3 regions of the Brevibacillus sp. FSL K6-6036 genome follow, and region 1 is predicted to be linked to each of the others. Evidence: riboswitches for the same ligand, from Rfam matches in the RefSeq annotation. Region 1 holds a riboswitch; each other region holds the start of a gene.

Evidence for each region. Region 1 has a riboswitch for cyclic di-AMP ahead of NST37_RS19465 (betaine/proline/choline family ABC transporter ATP-binding protein). Riboswitches for the same ligand answer to the same signal wherever they lie in the genome.
Region 2: another riboswitch for cyclic di-AMP. It lies ahead of NST37_RS13390 (CAP domain-containing protein); the one in region 1 lies ahead of NST37_RS19465 (betaine/proline/choline family ABC transporter ATP-binding protein).
Region 3: another riboswitch for cyclic di-AMP. It lies ahead of NST37_RS05210 (C40 family peptidase); the one in region 1 lies ahead of NST37_RS19465 (betaine/proline/choline family ABC transporter ATP-binding protein).

Annotation. Positions count from the first base shown of each region.
Region 1 is NZ_CP150173.1:3,910,743-3,920,365, reverse strand. Features, by position in the region: gene NST37_RS19495 (ABC transporter substrate-binding protein) at 1-399, shown strand, start outside; gene NST37_RS19490 (ABC transporter permease) at 510-1,427, shown strand; gene NST37_RS19485 (ABC transporter permease) at 1,443-2,372, shown strand; gene NST37_RS19480 (ABC transporter ATP-binding protein) at 2,389-3,351, shown strand; gene NST37_RS19475 (dipeptide ABC transporter ATP-binding protein) at 3,367-4,347, shown strand; gene NST37_RS19470 (hypothetical protein) at 4,620-5,972, opposite strand; cyclic di-AMP (ydaO/yuaA leader) riboswitch at 6,143-6,286, shown strand; gene NST37_RS19465 (betaine/proline/choline family ABC transporter ATP-binding protein) at 6,442-7,584, shown strand; gene NST37_RS19460 (ABC transporter permease) at 7,581-8,231, shown strand; gene NST37_RS19455 (glycine betaine ABC transporter substrate-binding protein) at 8,329-9,240, shown strand.
Region 2 is NZ_CP150173.1:2,670,222-2,679,844, reverse strand. Features, by position in the region: gene NST37_RS13410 (homoserine dehydrogenase) at 1-387, shown strand, start outside; gene NST37_RS13405 (hypothetical protein) at 468-611, shown strand; gene NST37_RS13400 (TetR/AcrR family transcriptional regulator) at 713-1,315, opposite strand; gene NST37_RS13395 (glucose 1-dehydrogenase) at 1,530-2,279, shown strand; gene NST37_RS13390 (CAP domain-containing protein) at 2,444-3,136, opposite strand; cyclic di-AMP (ydaO/yuaA leader) riboswitch at 3,144-3,299, opposite strand; gene NST37_RS13385 (RidA family protein) at 3,575-4,048, shown strand; gene ilvA (threonine ammonia-lyase) at 4,053-5,030, shown strand; gene NST37_RS13375 (amidohydrolase family protein) at 5,047-6,234, shown strand; gene NST37_RS13370 (PAS domain-containing protein) at 6,318-6,971, shown strand; gene NST37_RS13365 (AbgT family transporter) at 6,998-8,542, shown strand; gene NST37_RS13360 (rhodanese-like domain-containing protein) at 8,634-8,999, opposite strand; gene NST37_RS13355 (inositol monophosphatase family protein) at 9,369-9,623, shown strand, end outside.
Region 3 is NZ_CP150173.1:1,001,467-1,011,089, forward strand. Features, by position in the region: gene NST37_RS05180 (aminopeptidase) at 1-495, opposite strand, end outside; gene NST37_RS05185 (hypothetical protein) at 671-1,228, shown strand; gene NST37_RS05190 (biotin transporter BioY) at 1,311-1,874, shown strand; gene NST37_RS05195 (cytochrome P450) at 2,113-3,468, shown strand; gene NST37_RS05200 (HAMP domain-containing sensor histidine kinase) at 3,674-5,044, opposite strand; gene NST37_RS05205 (response regulator transcription factor) at 5,045-5,764, opposite strand; partial or broken gene NST37_RS05210 (C40 family peptidase) at 6,127-6,654, opposite strand; cyclic di-AMP (ydaO/yuaA leader) riboswitch at 6,660-6,798, opposite strand; gene NST37_RS05215 (membrane protein) at 7,177-7,587, shown strand; gene NST37_RS05220 (PspA/IM30 family protein) at 7,675-8,370, shown strand; gene NST37_RS05225 (rRNA adenine N-6-methyltransferase family protein) at 8,461-9,024, shown strand; gene liaF (cell wall-active antibiotics response protein LiaF) at 9,055-9,623, shown strand, end outside.

The DNA of each region.
Region 1 (9,623 bases):
CTGGCCGAGGTGGGAATCAACGCCAAGCTGGAGCTGCTGGAGTGGAGCAAGTTCAACGAAAAGTACAAAGCGAAAAAATTTGATGAAGTGTTCATGATCGCCTACGGAAACTCCATGTTTGACGCGTCTCTGGCGTTTGACCGTTTGACTACGGAGCGGTCCAAGGGCGAGTCGGATTACAGCAACCCGGAGCTGGACAAGCTTCTGGCGGACGCCGAAAAGAACATGAACATGGAAGAGCGTGAAAAGCAGTATAAACAAGCGCAGGAAATCATCGCGGAAGAACGCCCGCACATTTATTTGTACCAAATGAATGCCAACTACGGTGTGAGCGACCGCATCAACTTTGAACCGCGTTTGGACGAAATGCTGTTCGTCGATGAAATTACACTGAAATAAGAAAAAGGTGCAGCGAATGGGGTCTCCACTGGCGAGGCCCCTTCCTGTTCCATGACCGATAGCTTGATGAACCTGTTTAGCAACTCGCAAATGTTTCGGGAGGTGACACCGTGAGACAGTATTTGTTGAAGTCGATTCTGCAGATTGTTCCCGTGCTTTTTCTGATCTCGATCATCGTCTTCGTGCTGGTGTACGTTACCGGAGACCCGGTGTCTCTGATGCTGTCCGATACGGCGACGGACGAGGATCGGGAAATCCTGATCGCTGCGCTGGGGTTGGATCAGCCGATGCACATCCAGTATTTCCGCTTTCTCGGCAACATGCTGCAGGGGGACTTCGGCACATCTTTCCGCTATGACATGCCCGCCCTGCCGATTGTTTTGGAGCGTCTGCCGGCAACCTTTGAACTGGCAATTGCAGCCATGATCGTCGCCACGGTGATCTCGATTCCGCTGGGCATTCTGTCCGCGACCAAGCGAAATTCCTTTTTGGACATTTTCGTTTCAGGCGCTTCCGTATTGGGCAAGGCAATGCCGCATTTTTGGCTGGGAATCATGCTGATCCTGTTGTTCGCCGTCGAGTGGAAGACCTTGCCGGTATCGGGAAGGGGTTCATGGGACCATTTGATCCTGCCTGCCTTTACACTCGGGACGGGAATTGCTGCGGAGATGACCCGCCTGATTCGTTCCAGCATGCTGGAAATTTTGGGGCAGGACTACATTCGCACAGCGAGAAGCAAGGGGCTGATCGAAACCATTGTCGTGTACAAGCACGCCCTGCGAAATTCGCTTATCCCCGTAGTGACCATCATGGCTTTGCAAACCTCTACCCTGATCGGCGGCACGCTGATTACGGAGACGATCTTTTCCTGGCCGGGAATGGGACAGCTAATCATTCAGGCAGTGAATACCCGCGATATGGCCATCGTCCAGGCCGCTGTTTTTGTCGTCGCCTTTTTGGTCATCGTCAGCAACATCCTGGCAGACATTTTATACCGCGTGTTGGACCCGCGCATCAAGTACAACTAAACGGAGGTGAGCCGTATGTCTCTTCCCCTGGAATCGCAAACAGCACAAGCAGGCAGCGTCGGCCAGGCGGTCAAAAAGCCGGGGCAGCTCCGCCGTTTGGCCCGCATGCTGTTGAAAAGCAAAACAGGAACAATCGGACTTTTGATCGTCATCGTCGTCGTATTTATGGCCGTCTTCGCCAGTGCGATCGCTCCTCATGATCCGGCCAAAACCCAGGCAGCGCAGCGCCTCAAGCCTCCCATGTGGATGGAGGGAGGCTCGCCGGCAAATCCGCTCGGAACCGACAATCTGGGGCGCGATGTGCTCAGCCGCATCATCTACGGCTCGCAGGTTTCCCTGATGGTCGGGGTGTGTGCCGTCGCCGTAGCGGGCGCGATCGGGGTCGTACTGGGACTCGTCTCCGGCTACTTCGGCGGGATCGTGGATAATCTCATCATGCGGACGGTCGATTCGTTTCTCGCCATTCCGAATATTTTGTTCATGCTGGTGATTTTGACCGTCCTCGGGCCCAGTCTGACGACCCTGATCCTCGTCCTCGGCTTTACCAACTGGGTCAAGTACGCCCGCATCATCCGCGGTGAAGTGCTCAGCGTCAAGGAACGCGACTTCGTCAGAGCCGCCCGCACTGTCGGCGCAAGCGACGGGCGAATCATTTTTACACACATTTTGCCCAACGTTATTTCCTCCTTTATCGTCGTCTCTACGTTGAGCGTAGCCACGACGATCATCGCGGAGGCCTCACTCAGCTTTCTCGGCTTGGGGATTCAGCCGCCAACTGTCTCCTGGGGCGGCATGCTGAGCGACGGCAGGCAGTACCTCGCTACGAGCTGGTGGGTGGCGACCTTCCCCGGTGTAGCGATTACGATCACGGTTTTGGGCATTATGTTTCTCGGAGACTGGCTGCGCGACATTCTGGACCCTCGCATGAAGGCTAGAGCGAAGTAAGGAGGGGAGACTCGATATGGAAGCAAACTTGCTGGAAGTGAAACATTTGCGGACGCATTTCAAAACTGAGGACGGCGTCGTTCCCTCCGTAAACGGCGTCTCGTTTTCCGTAGCCAAGGGCGAGACACTTGCCATCGTCGGCGAATCGGGCTGCGGCAAAAGCGTTACCTCCCTCTCGATCATGGGATTGGTCGCCCCGCCTGGCGAAGTGGTGGGCGGAGAAATCTGGCTGGAGGGCCAAAACCTGCTCGCTTTAAGCAAAAAAGAGCTTCGCAAGCTGCGCGGCAACAAGCTGTCGATGATCTTCCAGGAGCCGATGACCTCGCTCAATCCCGTGTTTACAATCGGGAACCAGCTCGGAGAGGTATTTCGCCAGCACAGACAGATGGACAAAAAGGAAGCCCGGGCACACAGCGTCGAAATGCTGGAGCATGTCGGCATCCCCAATGCGGAAAAGATCGTCGATTCCTTTCCCCATCAGATTTCAGGGGGTATGCGGCAGCGCGTCATGATCGCCATGGCGCTGGCCTGCAATCCGGCCCTGCTGATCGCGGACGAGCCGACGACCGCCTTGGACGTGACGATCCAGGCACAAATTCTCGAGCTGCTGAAAAAGCTGAACAAGGAGTTTCAAACCGGAGTCATTCTGATTACGCACGATCTCGGTGTCGTAGCCGAGATGGCGGACCGGGTCGTGGTGATGTACGCGGGAGAAGTGGTGGAGCAGGCTGACGTCTTTTCCCTTTTTGCGGAGCCGAAGCATCCGTATACAAAAGGGCTGCTCGGTTCGCTGCCGAAGCTGGACGAAAATCGGGAGGAGCTGGACTCGATCCCCGGCTCGGTACCGAATCCGCTCGACATGCCGGGCGGCTGTGCGTTTCACCCGCGCTGCCCTGCCGCCACAGAAGAGTGCAAGCAAAACAAGCCGCAGCTTCAAGAGGTGGCCCTGAACCATCTGGCACGCTGCTTCTACGCGTAAAGGAGGCACATAGCAATGGACCAGACGAAAGAACCGCTGTTGGTGGTTAAAGGGTTAAAAAAGCATTTTCCCTTCAAGAAAGGCATGTTTTCCAAAGAGACAGGCTACGTACGGGCCGTAGATGGCGTCGACTTTACCGTGTACCGCGGAGAAACGCTGGGAATCGTCGGAGAATCCGGCTGCGGCAAGTCGACCACCGGCCAGATGATTTTGCAGCTGCTGGAGCCGACCGAAGGGGAGATTTGGTTTGAGGGAAAAAATCTGTCCACTCTCGGCAAAGCCGAGGTCCGCACTTTGCGGCAGCACCTGCAAATGATTTTTCAGGACCCGTATTCCTCGCTCAATCCGCGGATGCGGGTGGAAGAAATCGTGGCCGAGCCGCTGCGCGTACACGGCACCCACAAAGGAAGCGAGCTGAAGGAAAAGGTTGTGGAGCTGCTGCGCCTTGTCGGGCTGGATGCCCACCATATGAGCCGCCACCCGCATGAATTCAGCGGCGGGCAGAGACAGCGGATCGGTATCGCGCGCGCCCTCGCCTTGAATCCGAGCCTGATCGTCTGCGACGAGCCGGTATCGGCGCTCGACGTGTCGATCCAGTCGCAGGTGCTGAACCTGCTCAAGAAGCTGCAAAAGGAGCTAAAGCTGACCTACATTTTCATCGCCCACGGCTTGCCTGCCGTCAAGCATATCAGCGACCGGATCGCGGTCATGTACCTGGGCAAAATCGTGGAGCTGGCAGAGCGCGACGAGCTGTTTGCAAACCCGCGCCACCCCTACACGGAAGCGCTTCTGTCGGCTGTCCCGATTCCTGATCCGACGCAGCGAAAGGAACGGATTGTCCTGCAGGGCGATCTGCCGAATCCGGCCAATCCTCCGTCCGGCTGCCATTTTCACACCAGATGTCCGTATGTGCAGGATGTGTGCAGACAGACTGCGCCGACACTGACCGAAGGCACTGCAGGGCACTTTGTCTCCTGCCATTTTCCGCTCGGTTAAAGCTGAGGCAGGAGTTCTTTTGACGAACTGACATCCCTTGCTTTGCGCCGGTTTGATCATGCAAAGACACGATTGCGAAAGATTGCCCTTCTGGCGGCGTAAAGGAAGTGTCGCCAAATCCGAAAGCAGATGTTCGAATGTTCGAAAGCAGATGGAATCGCGATACGTCCCCAAACAGGCAGCGGCAAAAAAAGAAGGTGCCTCAAGGTCCAAGGCAGACCAAAGAGGCACCTTTTTCAGATATGGTTGCTCGTTCGCCAAAAATACGCGAGTTAAGGAGTGGTGAGGGTGACCTTGACGTTGACGATTTTTCCTGCGTTTGGCAAGGAAAGCTGGTAGTTCCCTACCTCATTGCGCGGGATAAAGGTCTTTGCGCTTTTGGAGGCAATCGCTTTTCCTTTCGCATCGTATCCGACAGCCGTCACGCCGATGTTCTTCCCGTCTCCGCCGTTTTCTGCCACAGCCGTGACCAGCATGGTGCCATTGACCGGGGTAAAGGCACTGCTGCTCAGCTTGGCTGCAGGATTGGACAGATCAGCGAGGAACACCTTTGCCGAGGCGATTTTGGCTCCTTGATTCAGCACGATATTGTAGTTGCCAACCTCATTGCGCGGGATAAACGTATCTTGTCCTGCCGTTTCTACGGGCTTTCCTTTGGCGTCATAGCCTACCGCGAAAACGCCGATGCTCCTGCCGTCACCACCATTCTCCACGACGGCGGTCACCACCATTTTTCCATTCACTTGGGTATAGGCGGAACTGCTTAATTTGCCGGTTGGATTGGATAAGTCGGCGAGATATACCTTGACCCCGGAAATGGCGGCTCCATGATCGAGCATGATTTGGTAGCTGCCCACTTCGTTGCGGGGGATGAACGAGTCCTGACCTTTGGTTTCTACAGCTTTTCCTTTGGCATCATAGCCGACAGCAAAAACCCCGATGTTTCGGCCATCTCCGCCATTTTCCACGACAGCTGTCACCAGCGTTTTTCCGTTTACCTGCAAAAAGGCTTCACTGCTCAGCTTGCCGGTCGGGTTGGATAAGTCGGCGAGAAGGACGTTGACGTTTGCAATTTTTGCCCCCTGGTCCAGCAGAATCTGGTAGTTGCCCACTTCGTTGCGGGGGATGAAGGTGTCGAGGCCTTTTGTCTCGATCGCTTTTCCGTTTGCGTCGTATCCGATCGCGATGACCCCGATATTCCGGCCGTCACCGCCATTCTCCACAACGGCGGTCACCACCATTTTTCCATTTACAAGACTATAGGCGGAGCTGCTCAATTTGCCTGTCGGATTGGACAGATCAGCCGGGATCACCTCGACCTTGGCAATTTGGGCGCCTCGATCCATGACGATCTGGTATTTCCCAGTCTGGCCGCGAGGGATGAATACGTCTGCTCCTTTGGTTTCAATCGCTTTTCCATTGGCGTCATAGCCGACGGCGATGACCCCGATGCTGCGTCCATCGCCTGGATTTTTCAGGGAAGCAGAAACGACCAGCTTGCCGTTTTGCACGCTGGAGCTGTAATCTAGACTCTCAGCCGATGCCGTTGAATGCTGGGCGGGAGAGAAGAAGAAGACAAGAGCCAACAGCGCTGCTTGCCACGCCTGTTTCCACTGCTTGGTCATATAGAAGTCCTCCTTGCAAGAAAAAATATGGAATATTTAGATAGATTCGCAATAAGTTAGACAAATACCTACAAATTTTCACAAATAATTACTTTTGTTACCAATGACCTATGACATTCGGACCTCATATCCGGGAAGGCGAATTTGACTTGATGATCGAGTTCATGCATAATAGCCATAAGCTTAATTTCCGATTTGCATAATCGGAAAGCGGGGGAACCACTTTTTCCGGGGCGAATCGGCAGCATATCTGCCGTAGGGAACCATCTTTCCCGAGTCCGTCAGCTAACCTCGTCAGCCTCAAGATGGGTCAAAACAAGCATTCCGTGTCAGATCATTCCGACGTGGAAAACAATTCGGTTTTTTGACCCTATGCTTTTGCAGGGTCTTTTTGTATTTTTACAGGTACAGACCCTGCATTGGCGGGGTCTTTTTATTTTCAAAAATACAGCGAAAAGAGGGGATGCGAATGGCAAATGCGGTTGTCTTTGAACGCGTGCGCAAATCGTACGGCTCGACGACTGTGATCCCGAATCTCAATCTGGAGATTCCCGAGGGGAGCATCACAGTGCTGGTCGGGCCATCCGGCTGCGGCAAGACCACGACGATGAAGATGATCAACCGGTTGATTTCGCCAACATCGGGGACGATTACCGTCGGCGGAAGGAATTCGGCGGAGGTCGATCCGGTCGCGCTGAGGCGGAGCATCGGCTATGTGATTCAGCAGGTCGGCCTGTTTCCCCACCTGACAATCGCGGAAAATATTTCGCTGGTGCCACGGCTTCAGGGGGGAAAAGGGTCGATTGATCACAAAAAGGTCGATCGCCTGCTCCATATGGTCGGCCTGGCCCCCGACCGGTACCGGGACAGATACCCGTCCGAGCTCTCCGGAGGCCAGCAGCAGCGGGTAGGGGTAGCCCGGGCGCTGATGAGCGATCCGCCGATCATTCTGATGGATGAGCCTTTTTCGGCACTCGATCCGGTTACCCGGGAGCAGCTGCAGGATGAGCTGATCCGGCTGAACCAGGAGCTGAACAAAACAGTCGTTTTTGTCACCCACGACATGGATGAAGCGTTGAAAATCGCCGACCAGATCGTGGTCATGCAAAACGGGAATGTGATCCAGCAGGGGACGCCCGATCACATTTTGCGCCATCCGGCCAATGATTTTGTCCGGGAGTTCATCGGGGAAAAACGGCTGCAGTCCCACCTCGGGCAGCTTGTCCAGGATGTCATGGTCACGCAGCCGGTTACCGTCTCCCCGGGCCGAGGGCTGGCGGAGGCTGTACAGATCATGCACCGCAAGCGGGTAACCGGGCTGATCGTTGTCGACAAGCATGGGAAGTACTTGGGCATGGCGGATACGGCGGATATTCACAAGCGGTACCCGGATGAATCGCTGGCCATCCGCGATGTGATGCGGACAGACACCATGACGCTTTCACCCGACACCCCGCTCGCGGATGCCATCGGCTTCGTGCAGGAAGCGCCGTACGGGTACGTGCCGGTCGTCCGCCAAGACGGGACGTTGGCAGGCTTGTTGACAAGGGCCAGTCTGGTCGATGTGCTTGCACGGCCATACTTGGATCAGGAGAGGAGCGTGGCGCAATGAGTGAAGTGATTTCCGTAATGGCAGACCGCTGGCCGGATATTGTGCAGGCGAGCTGGGAGCATATCGTTCTGTCTGTCGTCGCGTTGTTCTGGGCGATTGTAGTTGCGGTGCCGACAGGCATTCTGCTGACCCGGTACCGGAAGCTTGCCGGTCCGGTGCTGGCCGTGATCTCGGTCTTCCAGACGATTCCCAGTCTGGCGCTGCTCGGATTTATGATTCCGCTGTTTGGCATCGGACCGATCCCGGCTGTCATCGCGATGGTCATTTACGCGCTTCTGCCCATCGTCCGCAATACGTACACCGGCATTTTGGACGTCGATTCCTCGCTGCTGGAAGCAGGGCGCGGCATGGGGATGACCAAAGGCCAGATGCTGCGGATCGTAGAGCTTCCACTGGCCCGCCCCGTCATATTTGCCGGGATTCGCACGGCTACGGTCATGACGATCGGAGTGGCGACGCTCGCGGCGTTTATCGGGGCAGGCGGCTTGGGCGACCTGATCCTTCGCGGGATTGCCATGGTGGACACGGGCATCATCCTGGCAGGTGCGGTGCCGGCTGCGCTGCTGGCGGTCTTGTTTGACCTGATTCTGGCCTGGGTAGATTGGCGAGTGACGCCAAAAGGATTGCGCATTCGCCACTCGCGTTAGGCCGCTTTATCCAAAAAGCTGATTTTTGAAGACTTGAACACATCAGGCTTTTTGGGGTTTTTCAAATAAACGGTTAATGATGAAAGGGGAGGATCTTGTGAGAGCAGGATGGCTGAGGAAAGTTGGAATGGGCGTGTTGGCATTGTCGATGATGGCTGTGACGGGCTGCTCGGTTCTGACCGGTACAAAAGCGTCTGATCAGGTGACTGTGGTGGGGAAAAATTTCACGGAACAAGATATATTGACGAATCTCGTAGGTATCATGCTGGAGAAAAATACGGACTTAAAAGTCGAGACAAAGCCGTTTTTAGGCGGGACCGATGTAGCTTTTAACGCCGTCAAAGGCGGCAGTGCAGACCTGTATGTAGAGTATACGGGAACGGGTCTGGTCAACATCATGGGACAGGAAGCGATGAAGGACCCTCAAGAGGTGTACGACAAGGTAAAGGCAGATTTTGCAGAGAAATACAAAATGGAATGGCTGGAGCCGATCGGGTTTAACAACACCTATGCCCTGGCGGTGACAAAAGAGACGGCCGATAAATATAAGCTGAAGACAATCTCTGATCTGATCCCGCATGCGCAACAGCTCACGTTCGGAACCGAACAGGAGTTTCTCGAGCGCTCGGACGGCTTGAAAGGCCTGGAAAAATCATACGGCCTGAAATTCAAAGGTACGAAATCAATGGACGCCGGTCTTAAATATAAAGCAATCAGCGAAGGGAACGTCGATATCATCGATGCCTTCTCGACAGACGGTCAGCTCGTGAAGCACGATTTGGTCATTTTGGAGGACGACAAGCATTTCTTCCCGCCGTACTTTGCCGCGCCGCTCGTCCGTCAGGAAACGCTGCAGAAGCATCCGCAGATCAAGGAAGTGCTGAGCAAGCTCGCCGGGAAGATTGACGACAAGCAAATGGCGGTGCTCAACGCGCAGGTGGATGTAGACAAGAAGAAGTCGCGGGATGTTGCGGAAGCTTGGCTGAAGGAGCAGGGGCTGATTCCTTAAAATGAGGAAGTCGGCATTGGCTAGATATAGTGTTGGTTAGAGATGGGTAGCCGGGAGCTGTTCTCCTGGCAGAATAAAATGAAGTAGACCCGGAGCAAAAAGGTTTTGAGTAAGCCGGTTTTCACCACATTGCGTGTGAAGCCGGCTATTTTTTTGTATGAGGCGAAAGCGCACTTCATTCGTAACCGTTTCAAAGGGGTTTTTCCAATAAACTGTAAACTGTATAGACTGTTATCGGGTTGAATAGACAGGATATTGCCCAAGCGATGGGATAAATGTCATTTTTTGTCCGCGATTATGGTATAATCAAAACCGGAACATACATTCTCAAAGAAGGAGGAATCGACTTGTTGATCTCTGTTGAATCGATCACTGTGATTCGA
Region 2 (9,623 bases), 1.2 Mb from region 1:
GAAGGCTGGGACACGGCCTGCAAGCTGACAATTATGGCCAATGCAGCTTTTCATGCAGGCATTCGCCTGTCGGATGTGGCACGGAAGGGCATCCAAGGCATCACACCGGAGCTAGTGCAGAAGTGGAAAGCAGACGGTCTTGTCCCCAAGCTGGTAGGCAGTCTGCGCAAAGTCGACGACACTCTCCAGGCCGCTGTGGACGTGCAGCTATTGTCCGAGACTCACCCGTTCGCCCAAGTCCGCGGGACGACCAAAGCGATTCGTCTGGAAACGGACACAATGGGGGAGCTGTTGGTGGTGGGAGGAAAATCCGACCCGGTGGCAGCCGCAGCTGCAGCCCTGAAAGACCTGGAGCACATCCTTCAGGCAAACCGGGCAAAAGGCTGAACGAATCCCTGAAGAACGAATAGCTTCACATCCCGGGTGCGTATACTAGGCACAGGTCGCACTCAGTGAGGAGGCTTCCCATGGACCAACAACAAAACAATGACAAAGATGTCAGTGTAGAGTTGCAGCAGGTGGGGGCATACCCGACCAAACAGACAATGCATGAAAAAGAGGTACCTTTGCTAGAGGAGCAGAAGTGTGACTGCTGTTCCACAGAGAGCTAAGAGCGTCGAAGCGAAGAGAACGCTTTGACGAGTACCTCTTGAATGTGAAAAGCCGGAGTGGTACCGTTCCGGCTTTTTGCTATTTCCCGCCCCGAAAGGGCTCACGCAAACGGAGACAGCTCATACGGCCCCTTGATCGCAAGCCTCATCAATTGCAGCGCCATGAAGCGGGGAGAATAGCTCATGCCGCCCTCCAGCCACCACATGATGACTCCTAAAAAGGCAGAGGCGGTATAGCGGACAATAATCTCTCGCTGTGCCGTGAGCTTGGTGTCATCGGGCTGGAATTCGTCCAGGCCTTGGGAGATGTAATCGGTGATGACTTCGATCAGGCGAGCAGCGAGTGGTGCCTGGTGATGGGACAGCATTACCTTGTAAAAGGTCGCATGGCGTGCAATCTGTTCAAACAGGCAGACGAACACGGGGTGCGGTTGATCTACGTGCAAGTCTGCTTTTTTCGCATGTTTGGTCGTTTCGCGCAGACTGTCCACCAGCTCCGAGAGGACTTCTTCTGTGCTTTGCCACATCAAATCCTGTTTGTCTCGATAGTGGAGGTAAAAGGTGGCCCTATTCAAAGTGGCACGCTCGGTAATGTCCTGTACGGTGATGGCCTCATACCCTTTTTCCTGTATGAGCGAGGTAAACGCGTCCTGAAGGAGCTGGCGTGTCCTCCTGACCCGCGGATCAATCTTCTTCGGTTTCATCGACATTCTTCCCATCCTTGTTGAACTTTTTCTATGTGATCCACACAACGTTGATCTTCTGTTGATTTATCGTCACTTCGGCGTTTTGTGTTGTTTGCCCATATAAGAAGGGCATTGATATAATTATTTACGACACAGTGTCGATAAAACAACTAGTTGTTTAAAATTTTTTTGAATTTCTTTTTCAGAAATGAAAAAGCGGGAGGATACGACTATGGGTCGTCTAACAGGAAAAGTCGCCATCATTACAGGTGCGGCAAGCGGTATGGGGGCACAAACAGCTCGTCTGTTTGCCCAGGAAGGCGCGAAAGTAATCGCGACGGACATGTCCGAAGACAAGCTGCAAGAAGTGGTGAATGAAATCAAGGCGGACGGCGGGGAAGCCATCGGGGTCAAACACAACGTCGTTTCCGAGGACGAATGGAAAAACGTCATCGCACAAGGTCTGGAGGCATTTGGCAACATTCACGTCCTGGTAAACAATGCGGGTATCAGTACAGATGCTACGATTGAGCAATTTACGATGGAAAACTGGAACAAGGTGATGGATGTAAACCTGACCGGCTGCGTGCTGGGAATGACGCTGGTTTACCCTGAGATGAAAAAGGCTGGAAGCGGTTCCATCATCAACATTTCGTCTACCGCAGGACTAGTTGCTCTGAACTTTACGAATGGTTACACCGCTTCCAAAGGGGCGTTGAGAGCTCTTACGAAAGCAGCAGCTGTCGAATGCGCGAAGGATTCCGTCCGCGTGAACTCCATTCACCCGGGCATTATCGAAACACCAATGACGCAAATGATCACGGCTCCAGAGGTTCGGGGCATTTTTCAGGCGCAAACGCCGCTGCCTCGTCTCGGCAAACCCGAGGATATCGCTTATGGTGCACTTTATCTCGCTTCGGACGAGTCTTCGTTTGTGAGCGGCCTTGAAATGGTCATCGACGGCGGCTGGTGCGCTCGTTAATGAGCCTCTGATCCGGGTGTCGCCATTTTCTCCTTTGATCACAAAAGCCTAGATCGATACCATGCCCACCAGCTTCAGGTGGGCTTTTTTTGCAAGCAGGGAAAAAACCGAAAAAACCGAGTCACTCTGTTGAGCAACTCGGTTCTTCTCTGCAGCCATCAAGGTTATCCGGTAAATTCTTGTACCCAGTAACCATTTTGGTAGCCTACGCCGATTTTCGTGAAATTCGGGTTCATGATGTTTTTGCGGTGACCGTCACTGTTCATCCATTGCTGCATCACTTCTTCAGCGCTGCGCTGACCCATGGCGATGTTTTCGCCGGCAGTCATGTACGATACGCCAAAGCGCTTCATCATGTCAAATGGAGAACCGTAGGTAGGGCTGTTGTGATCAAAGTAGTTGTTTTGATCCATGTCAGCCGCTTTTGCCAATGCTACCTTTTCCAATGCAGCATCGTAAGCAAGCGGAGCCAGACCAGCTTTTGCACGCTCTTGGTTTACCAGATTTGCCACTTCGCGAGCAAACTGGGAGGAAGCGTTGACAGTGTTGCTTGCCGGAGCTTTAGCCGGTTGTTGAACTGGCTTTTGTACCGGCTGCTGAACCGGTTTTTGTACCGGCTGTTGCATCGGAAGCTCTACCCATTGCATAGAGTTGGATGGAAATGCCCAGTTCCATTGGTTCCATTGGTTCGATGGTTGGGATTGTTGCGAAGGTTGGGAATTCATGAAATATGGGAGCCATTGCCCTTGATTAACAACATTTTTTACCGGGCATGTGGCAGCAAATGCTGAAGTGGACATCGAAGTAACAGCCAATCCCAAAGCAATAGCGATGATAGACTTGCCGAATGGTTTCATGTTCTCATCGTCTCCTTTTCTTCGCCTACGAGGTTAGTTGTCGGGTTCGGGCTGAGGATACAACCCTTCACAAGCGTGATTCACCCCAATGCAGAGTGGCTAACTCTACAAAAAGAAGTCCCCCGCACTTCCACTTCTTTGGAAGTTTCGGCTTGTTTGTTTGGCTTAACTAGGATAACAAATAGACTTGAGAGAATGGAACCTGTAAATAATGGCAGACCTTGTTGACGCTTGTTCAGAAAAGGAAATACCGCCGTGTATTTGTGGCATGATTTCCATGACAGGCGGCTGGAGGATTCAGCGGACGGGTGCATGTTGTTGATTTTTTTCTAAAAAATTTGTCGATATCAAAAAAATTGTATCATTTTATTCCGGGATCGTGATAGAATGAGAATATCGAGTGTTGATTAGAATTTTCAGAAAAGCGTGGTGGTACTTTTGTCATTTGTGGAAAAGAGACTTGAAGAGCTGGGGGTAAGTCTGCCCCCGAACCAACCGCCTTTGGCAACCTACGTATCCTGCGTGCGTTCGGGCTGCCTGGTTTTTACCTCAGGAGCCGGCTGCTTTGTCGATGGGAAACCGCTCTATACGGGCAGGCTGGGCAGGGAGCTTACTGTAGAACAAGGATATGAGGCGGCACAGATTACTGTCCTCAACCTGCTCAGCATGATCAAAGCGGAGATTGGCAATCTTGATAAGATTGAGCGGATTGTGAAAGTACTCGGACTGGTGAGCAGCGCAGACGATTTTTACGACCAGCCCCAGGTTATGAACGGGGCTTCCGATCTGCTGGTGAACGTTTTTGGCGACAGGGGGAAGCATGCCCGCTCTGCCTTGGGCACATCCGTTCTGCCCATGAATCTGCCTGTGGAGATTGAAATGGTCGTAGAAATCAGGGAAGAGGAGAGATAAACGCATGTTCGTTACATTGGAGCAAATCAGGCAAGCCAGGGCCAATCTCGCGGGTGTCATCTTGCCGACACCTATGCAGTATTCGCGCACTTTCAGCGAATGGTCAGGCAATACCATCTACGTAAAATGCGAGAATCTGCAAAAGACAGGGGCGTTCAAAATCCGCGGCGCGTACAACAAGATCGTGAGCCTGACAGACGAGGAAAAAAGACGGGGTGTCGTGGCCTTTTCTGCAGGCAATCACGGCGCAGGCACTGCCTACGCTGCCCAGATCCAAGGGATTGCAGCTACAGTGGTCATGCCGACCAATCCTGTACCGAGCAAGCAAAATGCGATCCTTCATTACGGCGCCAAAGTAGTAGATGGAGGGAGCACCTCCATTACCATGTATGAAAAAGCGCTGGAGCTTCACCAAAGCGAAGGTCTTGTACTGATCCATCCGTTTGAAGACATGCATATTATCGCAGGGCAAGGCACGATCGGCCTGGAGATTTTGGAAGAGCTTCCCGACGTTGACGTGGTCATCGTTCCGGTCAGCGGGGGAGGGTTGATATCGGGCGTGGCGGCTGCTTTGAAGGAGACAAAGCCGGCCGTGCGCGTGATCGGCGTGAATAGCGAGGGGGCCATGGCGATGTATGAATCGCTTCGGCACGGCTGCCCGTTTGAAGTGGAAAAGGTGGATACGATCGCGGATGGATTGATGGCCAAAAAGCCGGGAAAGATCACGTATGCACACACGACAAGATACGTCGACGAGATGGTATTGGTCTCCGAGGAAGAGATTGCAAGGACGGTGGTGAGCCTTGCGGAACGGGCCAAGATGGTAGTAGAGCCGTCCGGTGCGGCCGCTTTGGCAGCAATGATTCACCATCGGACTGCACTCAAGGGAAAAAAGGTAGTCGTGCTGGCTTCAGGCGGCAATGTAAACATGAAGCTGCTCGCTGAGCTGGTCGAAAAGTACACGCAACAAATCCCAGTATAAACAGGGTGGTGCTGACGTGAGGCGAAAAATATACAATGTAAGAATAATCGACGTTGTACATTTGCGGCAGATTGAAAGAGGAACGGTTGTCTTTGACGAATCCGGAATATTGCATGTCTCTGAGGCAGGCAATGCGGAAGTGGCAGACTGGGAGTTCGACGGAACGGGAATGACGCTTTTGCCCGGCTTGATCGACTGCCATGTGCATTTGGGCATGGACGCTTCACCTGATCCCTTCAGGCAAATCAGACTGGATTCCGCAGCGGACACGGCGTTTCGGGCTCATCAGCAAGGAAAACAGTTTCTCGAGGCTGGCATCACGACAGTACGGAATGTGGGTACACGATACAATGTAGATATTTCCTATCGAAATGCGGTTGAGCGAGGCTTTGTCGAGGGGCCGCGCGTCTACGCATCCGGCCAGCCCATCGTCATGACTGGCGGGCACTGCCATCCAATGGCGATTGAGGCTGATGGGGTTGACGAGGTGAGAAAGGCCGCCCGAAGCCAACTGAAAGCGGGAGCAGATCTCTTGAAGCTGATGGCCACGGGCGGTGTCCTAACAAAAGGAACAGAGCCGGGCTCCACGCAGCTTTCAGAGGCAGAGCTGCGCTGCGCTTGCGAGGAAGCTTCTCATGCCGGAAAAACAACTGCAGCTCATGCGATTGGTTTGGAAGGAATCAAAAACGCCATTCGTGCAGGCGTTACGACGGTCGAACACGGAACGGTACTCGATGACGAGGCCGTCCAATTGATGATCGAAAACGGAACGTTTCTGGTTCCGACCCTGATTGCTGCGACGCTGATCCTGCGCCAGCCGTCTGAGAGCGGAGTGCCTGAGGAGTTTGTCCGCAAGGCAGAGCCGTTTGTCCAGATCCATCGGGAAAGCTTCCGCAAAGCGCTTCGGCACGGAGTGAAGATTGCTGCAGGCACAGACGCCGGTACCCCTTTTAACATCCCAGGGTATTTGGCGGATGAATTGCAGCTCATGCACGAGGAAGGAATGCCAGCGATTGAGACGATTCGGGCCGCGACGCTGCAGGCAGCTGCATGCATGAAGCTGGAGGACAGAACGGGTTCCATTGAGGCAGGAAAATGGGCAGACCTGCTGCTTGTGGAGGGAAATCCGGTGGAAAACCTGCTTTCTCTCAAGCGAGTAAGGCAGGTGTATAAAGGGGGTAAGCTTTGCGTACACCACCGGTAAACAAGCAGGCCTCGTTGACGATTTGCCCAGGAGACGCAGCCGCATTCTCCCACATAAACACGCTAGGAAATGAGGTTTCACACATGAGTTCATTGCATCCCATTTTGGCCAGTTATATTCCTGTAGTTGAGGGCCTGGCTCGAACGATTGGCGACCACTGTGAAGTCGCCCTGCACGACATGACCAACCCCGAGGCTTCGATCATTGCCATTCACAACAGCCATGTAAGCGGCAGAAGCCCGGGAAGCCCGGTGACCAATCTCGGTCTGAAGCTGCTCCGTCAGGGCGAGCAAGGGCATGACTTCATTCTCAACTACAAGCACGAAGGGATTAAAGACAAAATCATCAAATCCAGCACGATTTTTATCAGGGACGAGCATCAAGCCATTATCGGTTGTATCTGTATCAATCTGGACGTGACCAGCCTTGTGATGGCCGAGTCTATTCTCAAAGGAATGGCTTCTTTTCAGCAGGAGCCAAGTGAAGAAAAAACGGAAGAACGCTTTGCTCCCACTATCTCCGAGTTGATGGACCAAATCATTGAGGAATGCATCCGCAAAATCGGCAAACCCGTCCCCTTTATGCAGAAGGAGGAGAAAATTGCCTTTATCGGTCTGCTCGATGAAATGGGGCTGTTTTTGATCAAAGGCGCTGTGCAGCACGTAGCCGACCTGCTGGATGTTTCCAAGTACACGATCTACAACTACGTGGAGAAAACGGGTAAGCAGCCTTCGTAAATTGAAAGGGAAGGGCGGGGAATATGATGGCGGCACCTGTTACGCAACAGACGAATGCAAGTAAAAAAGGATTCTTTTTGAAATTCCTTGACCGTGTGGAAGTGCTTGGCAATAAATTGCCGGATGTAGTCACACTGTTTCTCGTCATAATCGCCGCCATTTTGATCCTTTCCGCTATCGCTGCCGCACTCGGATGGTCGACGGTGAATCCCACCAATCATGAGCGGATCGCCGCAGTCAACCTGCTTAGCAAAGAGGGGATCGTCCGCATTCTGACCGAGATGGTCAACAACTTCACCTCATTCCCGCCGCTCGGCTTGGTTCTGTCGGTCATGCTTGGCGTCGGATTGGCAGAATCAACCGGCTTGATCGGCGCAGCGATGAGAAGGACTGTACTGGCCTCCCCGCGTTCGTTGATTTTGCCGATTATCGTCCTTGTCAGCATGTTGGGACACGCCGCCGGAGACGCGGCCTTCATCGTTATGCCACCGATCGCTGCGATGATTTTCACCATGCTCGGCCGGCATCCGATCGCAGGGCTTGCTGCCGCATACGCTGCTGTAGCCGGCGGCTTCAGTGCCAATCTGGTTGTTTCCGTATTGGATGTGACGTTGGCAAGCTTTACGCAGACAGGGGCTCAAATGATCGATGCGAGCTATATGTCCAGCCCTGCGATGAACTTCTATTTTATGGTGGCTTCCACTTTGATGCTCGTTCCTTTGACCGTATGGATCACTGTCAGGATTGTGGAGCCAAGGCTGGGAAGCTATACACCACAAGCTCAACAAAATGCTGTGGAAGCACAGGTGACACCGGAGGAAAAACGAGGATTGCGCTGGGCCGGTATTGCTTTGTTCGTCTGCGTGGTCATCCTGTCAGCCGTCACCATACCGAGCGGTTCGCTGCTTCGCGACCCTGATACCGACTCGCTGATTGTCTCTCCATTTATGAAGTCGCTCGTTCCCATTTTGCTCTTTTTGTTCGGGATTCCCGCTGTCGCCTACGGTATTGGAGCCGGTGTGATTCGCTCGGACAGAGATGTGGCCGAACATTTGGGAAAGACGATGTCCGGAATGGGCTATTACATCGTTCTGGCATTTGTCGCCTCGCAAATGATCGCGTATTTCAACTGGAGCAATCTCGGTCCGATTATTGCGATCGAGGGAGCTGCTTTTCTGCAAAACATCGGCTTGACAGGCCTTCCGCTGCTGATCCTGTTTATTCTGTTCGTCGCTCTTATCAATCTCCTCATTGCAAGCGCGACAGCGAAATGGGCAATTCTCGCGCCGGTCTTTGTCCCCATGTTTCTGCTGCTGGGGTACAGTCCCGCTTTCACCCAGGCTGCCTACCGCATCGGTGATTCGATCACCAATCCGATCACACCTATGCTGCCGTATTTTGCGATCTTGCTTACTTTTGCCAACAAATATCAGAAAAATCTGCAAATGGGAACCTTGATCTCAATCCTTCTGCCGTATTCGTTATTCTTCGGGATTTTTTGGCTGCTCCTGTTTGCGCTATGGTACCTGTTAGGCATGCCGCTTGGTCCGGGCCACTTTATCAAGGGATAAGAGTTTGGGAGGAAAGGTCCTCTCTGAGCAAGATGCCTCCGAACCAAACAGATTGGCAGCCGCCGTCAAGAAAAACAACCAGCGAGACAGTCTAGTCCGCTGGTTGCTTTGGTTCGTTTCCGCCATTCTCGTGATATTGTTTCCAGGCAGTCAGCCCGCCTTCGAGCGAGGTGGCATCGTAGCCTTTTTCGCGCAAGAGCTCAGCCGCTTTTCGCGCCTTGTTTCCGCTCGTACAGATCGTGATGATCTGTCTATCCGTTGGCAGTTCTTTCATTCTTTCCTGAATGTCTTCGTCCGGTTCGACCATCTTCAGATACGGGAGGTTCTCCGTCGGCACGCCGTAATCGTTCAAGCTTTCTGCACGATATTTGTCTTCATCACGCACATCGAGCAAGTATAGCCTCTCTTTGTTTGCAAGGCGGACAAGCAAGTCGCGGACCAGGATTTTTTGTTCCATGTATCAATCTCCTGTTCTTTGTTTGAAGTCTTTTGGCAAATCCTTCAGGCCATTCCATTTTACCATGCGGACGGCTTTATTTGTGACTTAACCCATAATGGGGGTGCATGAACATATCGTGTCTATTAGGTTGGAAGCAAAAATTCGTTTGTTTACAGTGGAAAGGGTTTAGATAGAACATGACTATATAGCTCACTGGCACAGAAGCGGAATGATCCAAAAGAAATCATGAATGTTTCGGGAATGATCTGCCGTAGGTATGAAAGGGAAACGGAAAAACAGGGGAATCCTGAAGTTGCTGCTGACGTGCCTCCATCCTACAATCGCCAAAGGCATTGAAGACTGTTTTCCAGACAGGAGGAAACAAGCGTGAGCTATGTAGAGCTTGCCAAGCAAGTGGCGAAAGAAGCGGGTACGATGATCAAAAACAGGCGCGAATCCCGATTTACGATAGAAGAAAAAGGCAATGCCTTCGATGTGGTCACAGAGCTTGACAAAGCATCAGAAAGCCTCATTCGCAAACGGATTTTGGAAGCGTACCCTGACCATGCATTTTTAGGGGAAGAAGAGTCCTTTGCAAACCACCATTCTTTTGTAAAATCGCTAGCAAAGGCAGACGAGACT
Region 3 (9,623 bases), 2.2 Mb from region 1:
TCGCTGCTGCTCGGGAAGGTCGGGGAAGACCATCGCCGCCCAGGCAGGGTTCGGTGCGGCGATCACGGACCAGCTCACCTGATCGCTCATCGTATAGCTGCGGAATTTGTTTAACGCTTGACCGGCTGACTTTTTCGCGGCAGCCAGACGCTCGGGGTGAACGCCCTTCAACAGATTCGGATCGGAATCGATGATGCTGAGAAAGGCCGCCCCTTCTTCTGCCATCGTTTCCATCCCTTTTGCTTTCCACAGCGGATACTCATGAAAGGCCTCGTCCGGTGCGAGATCGTACTTCATCCGTGTCAGCTCGTCATCGCGCCATTCCATATGTACGTCTTTTGCCCCTGCTTCGTACGCTTTTCGTGCAATTTTTCGCACCAGATCGGCGGAGGAAAGGGAAGCGGTGATCACCAGAGTCTGTCCAGGCTGCACATTTACGCCGACTTTTACCGCCAATGACGCATACCGGTCCAGCATGGTATCGAATGCATTCATGAAAAAACCTCCTCACAACAACGGATTCTCTTTTTCAGGGATCGCAGTGATGAATGAGCTTATTATAACAGAGCGTAAAGCTGGCATGCTCTTGAACTTGAGACTTCGCTTGCAATGAAAAGAATTTAGGGGCACTCTATGGAGAAAGAGGTGCAAGGGAAAAGGAGGAGCGGACATGTTTCACCCGCTTGTTTTTGACAATATCAAAGTGGTGCTGGAAGGAGCCGTGTACGACAGGGACTTTGAAGGCAGCATCACGATTATCGGGCGTTCGGACACCATGGATCTGGCGACGTTCCACAGGCAGTTTCAGATCGATTTTCGGCTGGCAGACGAATTCGGGGAGGCAAAGGGTGTCTTCGCCCAGATGCAGCTGCGTACGTCGCTTGCCGATATTGCGGCCGAACAGCTGGAGCAGCCTTTGACAGAGCATATCGGCTGTACGATCTGCATCCATTTTTTCATGACAGTCACCGATGTGCAGCGGGAGACAGAAGCCGTGGCGCAGATGCTGAATGATATCTGGGGGAATCGGCCGTACATAACGCAAACCATTAAAGCCAAGCTGGACGAGTATCAGCTCCACTGGCCGCCCAAACAGTACGAAAACCAGATCACACTCGACTTTCATCGCAAAATCGACGAGGGCAACATCGAGGATCTCCGCGGCTTGGTGGATCATACAATCGCATCGCTCACACAACTGCATGCCGTCCTTGCGAAAAGATCGTGAAGTAACTGTTTACAAGCAGAAAAACAGGCAGTATCATTTTGTTAACGCACTTTATTTTTAAGTTGACAAAATGGAGGCTATCATGAGAAACGAACGATTGAAATGGCTGGTGCTTTCTGCCATCTTTGCCGCTGTAACGGCTGTCTTTTCGCAAATTACGATTCCGCTGCCGCTTATTCCGATTACGGGTCAGACGCTGGCTGTCGGCTTTACCGCGACGATTCTGGGGAGCAGGTGGGGGACCGTAGCGATTCTCATCTACGTCCTGCTGGGTGCAGTAGGCCTTCCTGTATTCTCAGGTGCTAGCGGTGGACCACAGGTATTGGTGGACAAAACCGGCGGTTACATTTTTGGCTTTATTTTTACGGCTTTTGCCACTGGTCTCATTCTCGAAAAAACGCGTTTTACCTTTACATGGGCTCTGGTCGCCAATATTGTCGGCATGATTATTACGCTCATCTTCGGGTCGGTCCAGCTCAAGTACGTTCTGGACATTCCGTGGGACAAGGCTTTTGCCGGAGGAGCCGTACCATTCCTGCTGGTAGGTGTCGTCAAAGCCGTCCTGGCTGCCTGGATCGGCATCAAGGTGCGCGAGCGGCTCGTATCCTCAAATCTGCTTCAGGCACACAGCAGACCGCTATCCTGAAACAATCCAAATCGCTCGCCGAGTTCGGGCGATTTTTTTTATTGCCCGAATCCTTGTATCCACATTTTGATGGTTTACGGCAGTTCAGTCCATTGTCCGTGTCCTCGGTGGTTGCGAGACCTCCTCCGACAGCAACATCGACAGTCATTTCTCTCAGACATGGCACTCATGGTATAAACGGCCAGACTGGTTGGATACTACAAACAGTATTGGGAAAAACACGACTGAGAATGGGGGAATGATCGTGAATATAACCACCATACCTGGCCCAAAAGGACTGCCGATCTCGGGCAACCTGCTCGCCTTTCGCCGGGACCCGCTCCGCTTCCTGCGCGAAGCTGCGAAAGAACACGGCGATGTGGCCCACTTTCGCTTTGGCCCCTCGCGGCATGTGTATTTGATCAGCAATCCGGACATGATCAAGGAAATTCTGGTGAGCAAGCAGGCCCATTTTCGCAAAGGAAAAGGCTTGCAGGTCGCCCGGGCGGTCGTCGGTGACGGCATCCTCACCAGCGAAGGACAGAAGCACATACGCCAGCGCAGGCTGATGCAGCCGGCATTCCACCGCGAGCGGATCGCGACCTACGGCGAGTCCATGGTCCAGCAGGCGATAAGCTTGATGGATGACTGGAAAGCAGGAGATGTACGCGATGTGCATGAAGACATGATGAAAGTGACGCTGGCGATTATCACAGAGACGATGTTTGGCAAAGGTCTCAAGGAAGGCGCCGACCAGATCGCCAGGGCCATCGATGTGGGCCTGAAATACGTCTCGACGAAAGCGTCGTCCTTCATCGACATTCCGCTCACCGTTCCGACCTCAAGCAACCGGCAGTTCCGCGAGTCAGCCGAGCTGCTCGACAAGACGATTTACAACATCATCGAAGAGCGCCGCCGTGAAGGAGATCAGGGGCGCACTGACCTATTGGCGATGCTGCTGGCGGCAAGAGATGAGGATGACGGCAAAGGAATGACGGATGAGCAGGTAAGAGACGAAGTCATGACCATCTTTGTCGCAGGCCATGAGACGACAGCCAACACGATGTCCTGGATCTGGTATCTGCTGGCGACCAACCCTGAGGCGGAAAAAAAGCTCTGGGCCGAGCTGGACGCGGTGTTGGGAGGACGGCTGCCCACGGTAGAGGATATTCCGAATCTGAAGTATGTAAACCAGATTATCAGCGAAACGCTGCGCTTGTACCCGGCGGCTTGGACGATCAACCGGGAAGTCGCCGAAGAAGTGGAGATCGGGGGGCATACGTACAAGCCCGGAGATACGCTCATGATGAGCCAGTACGTCATGCACAGAAGCGAGAAGTACTACGACAGGCCGGAGGATTTCATCCCGGAACGGTTTGAGGGGGACTTGCTGAAGCGTATCCCGCAATACGCCTACTTTCCGTTTGGCGGAGGTCCGCGCATCTGTATCGGGAACAACTTTGCCCTGATGGAAGCCGCGCTGCTGCTCGCTACGTTCGCACAGAAGTATCGCTTTCAGCTCGCCGACCCGGGCAAGCCCGTGGAAGCGGAGCCGCTTGTCACCCTTCGCCCGAAAGGCGGTCTGATGATGAGGCTGGAGGCGCGGTCGCAATAACGAAAGGGCACAGAAAAAGACACGGACCATTGACGGTTCGTGTCTTTTTGCATAAAAAAAAGGCATCTGCCCACCATTTTTGCAATTTCCGCTAAGGTGTTAGATACCGAACTGGGGTTATTTATCACTGAAAGCAACATGCTATACAAGATAATCTACCAGACAATTATAAAGGATATATTAACTGAGAATAAATCTATATAAATTAAGATTGGAAAAAGGGGATCGTAAAGGAAAAAGAGCTCCCCCTCCCCAGCTCGCTGCTGACGGAAATCGAACCGCCGTGACGCTGGACGATGCTTTGGCAGATCGTCAGGCCCAGGCCGGTTCCGCCATTGTTGCGATTGCGCGATTTTTCCGCGCGGTAAAACTTGGTGAAGATTTTGGTCAAATCCTCCTGCGAGATGCCTTCACCCTTGTCGATCACGGAAAAGAGCACATGCCCCTCCCGCTGGTCGCAGGTGAGCAGGATCGATCCGTTCGGCTTGTTGTAGTAAATGGCGTTGTTTAACAGATTTTCCAGTACGCGGCGGAGCTTGGTCTCGTCCGCCTCGATGTACAGATCATTGGAGATGCGCAGCTTCCACTGGAGTGTTAGTCCCGATTCCTTGATCTTGACCAGGTAGTCCTCAATGATTCCTTTTGCAAAGCTCTTGACGTGGATGCGGCTCAGGTTCAGCTTCAGCTCCGTACTTTGCTGGGTAAAGTCCTGCAGTTCGTCGAGCAGCTTGTCGAGATCGTCCGTCTTCTGTTCGATCTTTTTCATCTGCTTCTTGATCCGTTCCAGATCGGTTACCCGCCCTGAGGCGATGTAGGAGGCGTATCCTTTGATCGTTGTCAGCGGTGTCCGGAAATCGTGAGCGATCGCGGAAATCAGCTCGGATTGACGCTCTTCGGAAAACCGGAGCTGATCGACCATGTCGGAGAAGTAGCGAAACAGACGGCCAAATTCGTCTTCTGAATGGTACGTAAACGAAACCAGCCGTTTTCCTTCGCGAATTTCCTGCGTTACGCGGGACAGCTCGTTTACCGGCCGGTGAATCCAGCGGACGAAGAAGCCGAGCAGGACAAGTCCGACCAGGGCAATGCTCCCGTAGATGTACCAGAGCATCATGCTGACCCCTTTTGTTGCCATAATATCGGAGTCATCTGTGTAGAAGTAGATGATGGTTTCGCCTTTTTTCGGCGGTTCGTGTTGAAAATGGTATTCCGCCACAACCTTCAGATCGGTATTTTCCTTTTTTATTTTCCTCGGCGGATTTTTCAAATTGTATGCCTGGGATGTCTTGATGAAGATCGTGTTGCCGTTGGCGTCCTTAACTAACATTTTGTATACCAAATCCTCCGGCAACTGCTTTTCCAACTCGCTGCGGTCTGTCGGGTCCTTGAAATTGCTGGCGCTGAGCAGCTGATTGACGCGAACCTTTTCAGCCGTTTCCTTTTCATAGCGATATTGATTGTGGCGATCCGTTTTCAGTTGAACGACAATAATATCCTCGAAGACAAACTTGAAAACGAACAGGTTCAGCGCAATCAGTGCGAAGAACGAGAGGAACAGCTTGTTGCGGATGCTCATCTACACCTTCTCCCCGATGAAAACGTAACCCGTCCCCCACTGCGTTTTGATGTACTGCCGCTCCCGTTCCAGCTTTTCCCGCAAATTTTTGATATGAACCGTCACAGTATTGAGGGAGCCGTAGCCGTATCCCCATACCCGGTCGTAAATTTGTTCGCGGGTAAACACAATGCCGGCATTTTCGGCCAGAAAGGTGAGCAACTGAAATTCTTTGGTGGAAAGGTCAATTTTTTCTTCATTTACATACACCGAGTACGTTTCCTTGTGGATTTCCAGTCCTTTAAATTTCAAAACGGTAATGGAGGAGCCGGATGGGTCCTTTTCGCTGTGCTCTTCGGTATGCTTGCGAATCCGCTCGTACCTTCTCAGATGCGCCCGGATGCGGGCGAGCAGCTCTTCCGTGTCGAATGGCTTCGTGATATAGTCATCGGCGCCGATTTCAAAACCGACGACTTTGTCGACCGCTTTTCCTTTCGCACTGAGAAACAGGATCGGCAGGTCCGATTCGCGGCGAATTTGCGAGCACAGCTCATAGCCGCTCATATTCGGCATCATGATGTCCAAAAGAATCAAATTGGGCTTCAAGCCTTGCTTCAACAAAGTAAGGGCATGCTCCCCGCTCTCTGAAGAAGTGACCTCATACCCTTCGTTTTCCAAAATATCTTCAAGAAGCTCTATGATTTCCTGATTGTCGTCTACAAGCAAAATATGGTCTTTCACAGGTACTCCCCCAGTAACCTCAAATCTCCTGAATATTTGTATTCTCTCCTATCATAACACGGTTTGACTGGTGAAGGACAAAGAAACCAAACGTTACCAGCGTGTTCCGGCAGGAAAAAGGACATATAATGAAGAATAGCGGGTGTTACTTCCTATTGACACCAGGTGCTAAATTTCGTCAGAAAAAGCCAGAGACCTAACGTCCCTGGCTTTCATTTTTGTGCTTGCACTTACTTGCTAGGCTGCGCTTCCGGCTGTTGTTCCGGCTGTGGCACTGTATGTGTCTCAACTGGTGTCTCAGCTGCAGCTGCTGCCTGCTGCCCAGGCTGTTGCTCTGGTTGAGCTGCCTCGGGCGCTTTCGCTTGTTGTTCTGGTTGTGCTTCAGGCAAGGAAGCCGCTTGTACCGCTTTCTTGGCTGGAGGAGTGTCGGTGGCTTTCGCCTGGAGTGCCGGAGCAGCGATTCGCTTGGCTCCTACATAGCGTTTGCTCCAGTAGTAGGGGTCGCTCAATTTGGTATTGACGACGCCTCTGCCAGATTCCGAGTGCACAAACGTGTCATTGCCGATGTAGATTCCTACGTGGGAAATGCTTCTTCCATTCGTCTTGAAGAAGACGAGGTCGCCGGGCTGCAAATCTTTGCGGCTAACCGGTTGGCCGACTTGATACTGAGAAGAAGAATTGTGAGGCAAATCTACACCTAGCGCATCAAACACATAGCGTGTAAAACCGGAGCAGTCAAAGCCTTTTTTCGTGGTTCCGGAAGACTTGTAAGGGACACCGTACAGATCATTGACGACAGTCATCAGGGGGGTTCCCTCCTGAGCATGCGCCGCACCGGTACCCATTGCAAGCAATCCGGCAATAAGCAAAGAAACTACTGTCTTGCGCAAAAGATACTGCTCCTCTCCTGAGCCTACGAGGTTAGCTGAAGGGTTCGGTCGAAAGGAATGCCCTAGACTGCGAGAGCGCAGCCATTCACCCCAAAGATAGTGGGTCCCCCGTTTCCGCATAGCGGAACTCGGCTATTTTTCGATATTTTTTTACACGCACCTCCACACAATTCAACACTTGTCCCACTTTTCCTTTTTCTACCCTTGTTTGTTCACGATTTCGTCACAATATTTTGTCATAAGCTGTAACGTTTCGTCAGTACCGTGCAAACGACATTTTTCTTCTATATGTAATGGAAACCATGTGTCGGACTTTTCTTCTCCATGACGGCTCGCCCTGCGCCGGAAAAGGGCTGAATCCAATCAAGAGGGATCCTTGTCCGATTGGGGGACGACACTTTATCCGTCCAGGGACGGAGGCAAAAACCAACCGCTCGCCCGTTATGTCGAACACTCGCCCCGTCTAGAATAAAGGCATAAGGTTGACACACCAACAAATAGTCGATTGGAGGGAAGCATTTCATGAGTGAGCGGTCTGGCAAGGTGCTCCTTGGACTCGCATTGCTGCTGACCGGAGGGTTTGTCTTATTGGACCAACTCGGTATCGATGGCGGCGATTTCCTCGGTGTGCTGATCCCCGGGCTGATCATGTTATACGGAGCCCGTAAAGTGATTGGCAGCTCCGGTTCCCGCTTCTGGGGGATACTGGTCTTTCTGTTCGGGCTGTTAATGTTGATCGGCAAGCTGCATTTACTGTTCAATGTCGTACTGGCTATCGGAGTGATTTACCTCGGGTACCGCTTTATCCGCCGCAGTGACAAGACGCATGATTCCATGCCGACAGCATGGGAGCGGCAGTGGGCACGGCAGGTATTGAAAGAGGATGCTCTGGACGGCTGGGAGCACAGAATGGCCAAGAAGCAACAACCTTGATATCGATGACAAGTGATGAAACAAACCTGAAAAGTGCAAGGTACATGACAATCAAATTTCTTGTGATATGATAAGGAGGACTAAAAAATGGGTATTTTTAAACGACTGCGTGACTTGACGGTGGCTTCTGTGAATGACGCTTTGGATTCGATGGAAGATCCGGTGGTTATGCTCAATCAGTACATGCGTGACATGGAAGTGGAGATCGGACAAGTGGAAGTGGCAGTAGCGAAGCAAGTGGCCCTGGAGAAGAAATTCCACCAGCAATGGGAAGAGGCAGTGGCGCTTGCGGAAAAACGCGATCGTCAGGTGAAGCTGGCGCTGACCGAAGGAGAAGACCTGCTCGCGCGCCGGGCTTTGGCCGACAAGAAGCAATACGAGCTGCGTGCCCAGGAATACGAAGCCCTTTATCTGACAGCATCGGAAGCCGCTCAGCAAATGCGCGAGAAGCTGGCCGAGCTGAAAGAAGAATTTTATAAAATGAGAGCGAAAAAATTCACTCTGATGGCAAGAGCGCAAGTAGCGAAAACGCAAAAGCAAGTGAACCATGCAATTGTCGGCATGGGCAATCAATCTGCCGGCAAAGGCTTTTCCCGGATGGAAGAAAAAGTGCTGCGGATGGAAGCGGAAGCCAATCTGAGCGGCCAGTGGCGCCAGACCAGCGCTGGTTTGGAGCAATCTCTCGAGTCCCTTGAAAAGAATGATCTGGATGAGGAGCTGGCCCAAATCAAAGCGTCTTTGCAAAGCAAAAAGGATGCCGAGCCTGCGAAAGTTCAGGAGTAACGACAGGAATCAGGCATCTCGTGTAGAATAGGAAGTGGCAACCAGGCAGCCTGTCCAAGCAGGCTGCTTTTCCCCTAGGAGGTTCTATCCTTGGCAGACTTTATGGTCTTTTTACGTCGATTTTTTGCGGAGCCAGGACGTGTAGGAAGCATCATTCCCAGCTCTCGTTTTTTATGCGAAAAGATGCTGTGCAGCGTGGACTGGAATCAGTCTGACGTGATTATAGAACTGGGGCCTGGAACAGGCGCCTTTACGGAAAGCATTCTAAAGAAAAAAAGGCTCGATACCAAATACATTTTGGTGGAGAGAGATCCGTTGTTTCGGGAAATGCTGACTCGCCGATTTCCCGGCATCACGATGTGGGATGAGGCACTGAAGCTGCAAGAGTACATGAGTAAGGCCGGGATTGGCAAGGCTGATGCCATTATCTCCGGACTTCCGTTTGCCAACTTTCCCGCGGAATTGCGGACGGGGATCTTGGATGAAGTCCAGTCTGCCCTTGCTCCGGGTGGCCTGTTCATCACGTTTCAATACTCCCTCCAACTGAAAGCTGAGCTGCAGACGCGCTTTCAGCGGGTAGAAACCACATTTACGCCGTTGAATATTCCGCCTGCGTTTATTTATACTTGCCGTGACGGAAGTGTAGGAAATTAGCCGACATGGGGCGTAAGAGAGGAGACCTTTGTGAAATTGTCCCGCTTACAAAAAATGACGGTCGGTGTCTTGATCATTTTGACAGGAATTGGCCTTTTTCTTGACAGCTTGCATATAATCACGTTTGGCCTCTTTGATTTGTGGCCGATGGTTCTCGTGTATTTCGGCGTACAGATGTGGGGAAATCACAAGCGTGTTCGGGGAGGCCTGCTGGCCGGGCTCGGCATCATGATTGCTTTGGACATGTGGCTTCATATCGGCATGGATGATCTGTTCCAGCTTGTAATCCCGCTTTTGTTCATTTACTTTGGATTTCGGCTGATCCGTGGGCGTTCGGCTGACAAAGGAATCCGGCCGACAATACCGGAGGCTGCCGAAGCAGCCGATGCTGATCCGAATTTTGCTTCAGCGGAAGATACGGCAACAGGCAAACAATCAGGGCATTGGAGACAGAAAGCGGGATACCGCAATCCATTTGGAACGGAAAGAAGCAGATGGACTGCTTCATCCGCGGGCCCTGGCAGCATTTTGTCGCCCAAAGATTCCCGCAGTTCGCTGATCGGTGATTTTCACTTGACATCCGGCCGCTTTGAGCTAAG